2 regions of the Rothia sp. HMSC067H10 genome follow, and region 1 is predicted to be linked to the other one. Evidence: riboswitches for the same ligand, from Rfam matches in the RefSeq annotation. Region 1 holds a riboswitch; the other holds the start of a gene.

Evidence for each region. Region 1 has a riboswitch for S-adenosylmethionine ahead of HMPREF2756_RS06205 (LLM class flavin-dependent oxidoreductase). Riboswitches for the same ligand answer to the same signal wherever they lie in the genome.
Region 2: it holds a riboswitch for S-adenosylmethionine, as region 1 does, so the genes downstream of both, HMPREF2756_RS00520 (bifunctional o-acetylhomoserine/o-acetylserine sulfhydrylase) here and HMPREF2756_RS06205 (LLM class flavin-dependent oxidoreductase) in region 1, are expected to answer to the same signal.

Annotation. Positions count from the first base shown of each region.
Region 1 is NZ_KV802313.1:82,020-85,885, reverse strand. Features, by position in the region: gene HMPREF2756_RS06210 (zinc-dependent metalloprotease family protein) at 225-1,442, shown strand; SAM riboswitch class IV at 1,671-1,780, shown strand; gene HMPREF2756_RS06205 (LLM class flavin-dependent oxidoreductase) at 1,886-3,313, shown strand; gene HMPREF2756_RS06200 (YchJ family protein) at 3,452-3,866, shown strand, end outside.
Region 2 is NZ_KV802271.1:109,222-113,087, reverse strand. Features, by position in the region: gene HMPREF2756_RS00530 (hypothetical protein) at 1-80, opposite strand, end outside; gene HMPREF2756_RS00525 (ABC transporter ATP-binding protein) at 77-1,078, opposite strand; SAM riboswitch class IV at 1,659-1,772, shown strand; gene HMPREF2756_RS00520 (bifunctional o-acetylhomoserine/o-acetylserine sulfhydrylase) at 1,882-3,228, shown strand; gene HMPREF2756_RS00515 (homoserine O-acetyltransferase MetX) at 3,324-3,866, shown strand, end outside.

The sequences.
Region 1 (3,866 bases):
CCAGATGAAACACGCCCTCGCTGCGCCTCTTCGCTCCCGGGCTTTACCCCGCACAACCGTTCATATACCACTCTCTTGCTCAAACGGCATCGTGACGCCGCCCAAGATGTATTCGCATCCGAGAGCCCGCAACACCCGCAGGTTCTCACCGATGACTATCGCTCACTTCACTCTCTATTTAAGATTCCCTCTCACTCAACACAACGACATAAGGAATATCTCTCATGAAATTACGTACTATAGTGCGCCTGATGCTGGCGTTTGTCAGCCTGGTGCTTGTTGCCCCTCTGAATTCTCTGCCCGTTTCTGCGGTGGAAGCGAAGCCCGCTCAGCCTGCGCACGCGCAGAACCGGAATATGGATCTCGCTCAGGAACCCAACCCGGATGATCTCGACGGTGATCATATTCCTGACGGGATGGAAAGAGACGGGTACGATGTCAATAACGATGGCATACCAGAGATCGATTTCCCTAAGATGGGCGCGGATCCCAACCATAAAGACATTTTTGTCGAGATGGATTATATGCCCGGTGAGCTTGCTAGTGAGGAAGAGCTGGATCGAATCGTGCAATCTTTCGCGGATATAAATATCAGCAATCCCGACGGCAGAACGGGTATTAATCTGCACTTGGATGCCGGTGCCGCCCGGGGACCTAAGTACAACTTGGGAGGAGGCGAACAGGTCAAGTGGCAAGTGCTCAGCGACGATATAGGTAACAACGCTGGGAACTGGGCCAGGTTTAAAGCTTCTCATTTTAATCAGCGTCGTGATGGACTCTTTCATTATATGGTTTGGGGCGACTACTACGTGCAACAACAAAATGGGGAGAGCGGCTCATCAGGATTGGGACAATTGGGAGGTCGTGATTTCATGGTGACTGTGGGGAAGACACACTGGAATAACAATAAAGGTAATATGAGCGATATTCGCGTGGGTACTTTTATTCACGAGCTGGGGCATAACCTCGGCCTGCAGCACGGTGGTGATGCCGATGAGAAAGGCGAAAAAGGTAAACCACAGTACTTCAGCGTTATGAATTACAACTATCAGCTTACCGGTGTGCCCAAGGCGGATGGAACCAAATATTTCGGATACCTGCAGCAGGATATGCCGACCCTTAAAGAATGGGCCTTGGACGAACGCAAAGGCTTTGGTCCCCAAGCGCGTGGGTACATGTATCGGCCCAATTCAGAGGCCGTACTGAGACCAGCAGATGGACCTGTCGATCTCAACGGTAATGGCGAAATCGACCATGGAATCTATGCTCTTGATCTTAACCGTGACGGAATGAAAGGCTGGCTGACGGCACCAAGTGACCTGAAAAAACTGAGCTTTGCAGTTGTGTTTGGACGAGGTGCTGACGAGACTATCCCTGAGCCCAAGGTGGAAATAAACCCCATCACTGCGGATGATGCCCGCAAAATGGACCTCATTTCCTAAATAATTCGACGCTTTTCCTAAAATGAGGAGCGAAGAATTGCAGCGGGAGCGTTAAACACGCTCCCGCTGCAAATTATTGCTCCCGAATTTTGCCGTCGCATTCGAAAGAACACTGCTGTCCGCCGGGCGACGTACGCGGCCCTTAATATTACGGGCGACAGTCACAAACATTAATATTCGTCATAATATCGCACCGACCACGACACCCCTTATACACTCAAAATCAAGGATTATGAGTCCCGGCGTAAAGCTCTGGCTAGCCGGGCGGCAACCCTCTCCCGTAGCGGGGTGCTCCAGATGATGATCTGGCTTCAAGGGACACGAAGCAAGTACGGCGCGAATGCGCCACCTGCACAACTTGGAACACCAAGAAGGCCACCACCTATAAAGGGGGCGGCGCGCGGGGTGCAGGAACACCCTAACATTCGCGAAAGGATACGTAGATGGCTGAGCAGAAGAAGCGCATCGCAGTTAACGCATTCGACATGACCTGTGTGGGTCACCAGAGCTTCGACCTCTGGCGCCACCCCCGCTCCCGCGCTACCGAGTACAACACCATCAAATACTGGACCGACCTGGCACAGATCCTTGAGAAGGGCCTCTTCGACGGCGTATTCCTAGCCGATGTTGTGGGCATCTACGATATTTACAAGAACTCCGCTGCACCTGCTATCGAAGGTGGCGCGCAGGTGCCCGTGAACGATCCGTTTATGCAGATCTCCGCAATGGCCGCCGTAACCGAGCACTTGGGCTTCGGCGTGACCTCAGCCGTCACCTACGAGCAGCCTTACACGCTTGCCCGCAAGTACGCTTCTCTCGACCACCTCACTAACGGGCGTGTGGGCTTCAATGTGGTGACCTCATACCTGCCTTCCGCAGCCGAATGTCAGGGCCTCGAAACCCAGATTGAGCATGACACCCGATACGAACTCGCCGAAGAGTTCCTGGATGTCTGCTACAAGCTCTGGGAAGGCTCCTGGGAAGACGGCGCGGTCGTCAAAGACCGCGAGAAGGGTATCTACGCCGACCCCGCCAAGGTGCACCCGATTCAGCACAAGGGTAAGTACTTCAGCGTGCCTGGTGCGGGTCTGACCGAGCCCAGCCCCCAACGCACCCCCGTGATTTTCCAGGCGGGCGCATCCAGCCGCGGGCAGAAGTTCTCGGGCAAGCATGCCGAAGTTGTGTTTATCGGTGCGCTCCGCCCCGATCTGACCCGCATTATTACCGACCGTATCCGTGACCGCGCCGAAGAGAACGGCCGCGGCCGCGACGAAATCAAGGTTTTCGCGATGCTCTCCATTATTGTGGACGAGACCGAAGAGAAGGCGAAGGCAAAGTACGAAGAGTACCGCAAGTACGTGAACCTGGAATCTTCGCAGGCCATTATCGGCGGCTGGTCCGGCGTGGATCTTTCGCAGTTCGACGAGGACGAGGTACTCAACTATGTGAAGACCGAGTCGATTCAGTCCTTCCTCACCCCCTTCACCCTGCAAGCCAAGGATAAGCAATGGACGCGTAAGGATATTGCCGAGCACTGCACTATCGGCGGTATGGGCGAGGTTATTGTGGGCGACCCGCAGCAGGTGGCCGACGAACTCGAACGCTGGATTGATGAAGGCGGCCTGGACGGTATTAACCTGGCATACCACGTTTCACCCGGCTCCTTCGAGGACTTCATCGAGTTCGTGGTTCCTGAGCTGCAAAAGCGTGGACGCTACCGCACCTCCTACGAAGGTGAGACCCTGCGCGAAAGCCTGTTCGGTAAGGGCCAGACTAAGGTTGCAGACTCCCACCCGGCCGCGAAATACCGCGGCGCCTACGTGGGTAAGCCCTCCACGGCAGACACCCCGGCACGCGCTATCGCGAACTAAACCCGCTGTTCCTGCACGCATGGTTGTAAAATCTTCCCTCCTGGGATGATAAAAAGAGCCTTTATTTGAATAAAGCATTAAAAATGCCGCTTTATTCGAATAAAGGCTCTTTTTTTACGCACGTTTAAAATGGGGTGCATGAGCGAAACAACCCTGCATGATCCTCAAACCCGCTGCCCCTGCACAAGCGGCGAGGTATACGGTGCCTGCTGCGGGCGGTACCTGGGCGAGTTTGCCGCATCCGGAACCTTGGGCGCGCCCACGCCGCTGGCTCTGATGCGCTCGCGATTTACCGCCTTCGCCCTACACGATGCGCCCTACCTGCTGGCGAGCTGGCACCCGCATACGCGCCCCGCCGAGTTAACGCTGGATGAAACGCTGCGCTGGTACCGGCTGGATATTCTGGGCTCTTCGGGTGGTCCCTTCGATGCGGTGGGTACGGTCGAGTTTGTGGCGTACTACCGCTCAGTTCCCGGCACGTCCGCCGAAGAACGCGTGAAAGGCACCATGCACGAAAAATCCCGCTTCGAGAAGGTAAACGGCACCTGGTACT
Region 2 (3,866 bases), on a different contig from region 1:
AGCAGCAGTAACTGTAGGAAGTAGGGAACTGTGAGAAATTGGCGCAGGGAAAAGGACATTAGGCGAAGTTGCCGGTTCATCGTTTCAGTCCTTCCGCCATCGCCAGGTATGCCTCTTCAAGGGTGGCTGGGCGAGTATACAGCGGTGTGAGCATCTGAACCTCACGCTCGGCGAGAATACGGGCCAGGAGAGCCTCTGCGTGTCCGGTACTGAAGGGGTGCGGCTTTTCCGAAACAGAACGTTCATTCCAGTACACGGTGATCTCCCACTCGCTGCCGCGCGGGGTCAGCAACAGTGTTCCCGCATCGCCCAAAGACCGGGCAAGTCCTTGAAGTACCGCCCCGGCATTCGCACACACACGCCCCACGGTGGTAGCGGAGATCCCGGCGTGCGCGGTAATATCCGCCACTGTGCCCGAAACCGCCATGCGACCGGCACCGATGACCGTGACCCGATGCGCTAACTCCTCAATCTCGCCCAGCAGATGGCTCGTGAGTAAAATGGCGGTGCCGTCATCAGCGAGGGAACGAATCAACTGGCGAATTGTCAGCGAAATATCTGGGTCAAGCCCATTCGTCGGCTCATCCAAAAGCAGCAGTTTCGGCTCGCCCAGCAGTGCCCGTGCGATGTGCAGACGTTGTTTCATACCGCGGGAAAACTCTTGTACCTTCTTCGCGGCGACATCTGCAAGATCGACCCGTTCCAAAGCGCTCGCCACCTGGGTACGGCGTTTGCGCGCGCTAACTCCGGCAAGGTCGGCAAAGAAGAGAAGATTATCGCGGGCGGATGCTCGCGGATAGAACCCGGTATCCCCGCCGAGTACAAGTCCCAGGGACGCGCGCGCACGCTGGGGGTGCGCAAGCGCATCCACCCCGTCGATGCGAACGGTACCGCTTGTGGGAGTCAACAGTGTTGCGCACATCTGTACAATTGTTGTTTTCCCAGCTCCGTTGGGACCGAGCAGAGCATGGATTTCGCCGGAGCTTATACTGAGCGAAACATTATCGACAGCGGTGAAAGCGCGTTCACCCTTGCCAAAGGTGCGGCATAGCTGTGCCGCGTCAAGGATTGTAGACATTGTGATAAAACCTTGCGGTGCTTAGTCACCCGAAGCCTCTTGAGCATGGTGTTCGCACGCCCGCAATACGTGGGACGGGTGAGATGAATAGTCGTGAGAGAGGCACTTCTTAGTGCCTGAATAATCCCAAGTCACCGACTGCAGATGCGGAAGGTATAACAATAAAACCCTCAGAACTTTGGTGTCCCAAGCGCTCACTATGCGCTTCTGAAATGTATCGAACCAAAGCAGGGTTATTTCTAAAATTTTTAGAGCCCACCATCGGGGCGGGCATTCCGCGAGCCGGTGCGACTTTAGCGGGAGGTCATACCTCATCACTCCTAGATTCAAGGTTTCAATCAGTGTAGCATGGCTCACGATTGCCTACACTGATGGTAATTTAGCGACGGCTAACGGCAGATCACATGGCTTTAGCGGTTCGGGTACAACATAGGCACGGTCACAAGCGCATAAGTATTGGTGTTTCTCCCAAACAATAGGCTGTCGCGAAAACAGTTCATAAAACGTCATCTTTGCAACAATGCGCCGAAAACACGCATCCCGCTTGACCATGTGCGCTTCCTATGAAACTCTAGATGCAGGTCATGAGAGCCAGTGATAAGCCCCAGCTAGCTGGCCGGCAACCCTCCTCCGCGGTGGGGTGCCCTGGGTGAGGACCAGGCGTTGAACACAAAGTACAACGCAAGCGCGGGACCGATGTGCCCGATTCTGGTACATCGTTTTTTCGTTTGCAGAGAAGAAAACCCAAGAACTCTGTACCGAAATCGGCATGCGGCCCCCTGAACTATCACAAGGAGCTTCGCATGAGCAACACTACAGTCCCGACTCCCGCCAACCCCGCCGGTTGGAAATTTGAAACCCGCCAGATTCACGCGGGGCAGGCACCGGATGCTGCAACGGGAGCTCGGGCGTTACCTATCTACCAGACCACCTCGTTCGTTTTCGAGAACGCAGAACAGGCCGCTAACCGTTTTGCTCTAGCTGAGCTTGGGCCTATCTATACCCGTCTGAACAACCCCACCCAAGAGGTTATCGAAAACCGCATCGCATCCCTCGAAGGGGGAGTAGGGGCGCTTTTGCTGGCCTCAGGCCAAGCGGCTATTACCTATGCGATTCTCAACATTGCGGGTGCGGGCGACCATATCGTGGCTTCCCCATCGATTTATGGGGGAACCTACAACCTACTTAAATACACGCTTGCCGACCTCGGCGTTGAAACTACGTTTGTTGAAAACCCGGACGACCTGCAGCAATGGCGCGATGCGGTTCGCCCCAACACGAAACTCTTCTACGGAGAAACCGTACCTAACCCCCGGAACGATGTGCTCGACATCGAGCCTATCGCCCAGATCGCCCACGACAATGGTGTTCCCCTAATCGTCGATAACACTGTTTCCACCCCATATTTGGTGCGCCCCATCGAATTTGGTGCGGATGTGGTAATCCATTCCGCCACAAAATATCTAGGTGGGCACGGCACCTCAATCGGCGGCGTTATCGTGGACTCCGGCAATTTCGACTATGGTGCCGACCCCGAAAAATTCCCCAAGTTCAACGAACCTGCCCCCGGTTACCACGGTCTAGTTTATGCCCGTGACTTGGGCAAAGACTCCGCTTTTGGTGCGAACCTTTCCTATATTCTCAAGGCGCGAGTTTCGCTTCTGCGCGACACCGGGGCGGCGATCTCTCCAACCAACGCCTTCAACATTGGTATCGGTCTGGAGACTCTTTCCCTGCGCATCGAACGCCATATCGAGAACGCGACCAAGGTCGCAAACTGGTTGGAGGAGCATCCGCTGGTCGATCAGGTGATCTGGGCCGGTCTGCCTTCCTCGCCCTGGTACGAGCGAGCCCAGAAGTACCTGCCGAAGGGGCCGGGCGCCGTCGTGGGATTCACTCTCAAAGACGCCGACCTGGAACAGACTCGCACCTTTGTGGATGCTCTGCAGCTGCATTCCAATGTGGCGAATATCGGCGATGTACGCTCGCTCGTGATTCATCCCGCATCCACCACTCACTCGCAGCTTTCTGAAGAAGAGCTAGAGGCAATCGGTGTGAGCAAAAACTTCGTGCGCCTCTCTGTAGGTATCGAAAATATTGACGATATTATTGCAGATCTTGAACTGGGCTTTGCGACTCTGAACGCCTAACCTGCACCGCCGCGACCGGGCTGCACAGTAAGTGTCCGGTCGCGGTATTGGTTTCTCGCCTGCCATTACCAACTACCGGTTACCCAGGAGAAAACATGACGGAAAATACCGTACACGCCACCTATCTGTCGCAGCTGCAGTATCCCAGCGCTCAGGGGTACCTGCGGCAGATGGCGATCGGTGATTTCACCCTCGAAAACGGTACCGTGCTTCCACAGGTGAACATTAGCTACGAGACGTGGGGGACTCTTAACGAAGCTGGGGACAACGCGATTCTTATTCTGCACGCCCTCACCGGCGACACCCATGTTTCGCGCGGGATTCCCACATCGGATATGCCTGCACCCAGTATTCGCGCAGTCGAAAGTGATGGTTGGTGGGAAGGTATTGTGGGGCCGGGCGCGGTGGTCGATACCACCAAATATTTTGTGATCGCCCCCAATATCTTGGGGGGATGCTACGGCTCGACCGGTCCGGCAAGTATCGTACCCGAGGGGTACCCGGGTGCCGGAAAACCCTGGGGGTCACGCTTTCCTCACGTCACTATTCGCGACTCGGTACGAGCCGAAGCCGAACTTATCGCCCGGTTGGGGATTAAGAGTTTTCACCATGTCATCGGCGGATCGCTCGGCGGGGCA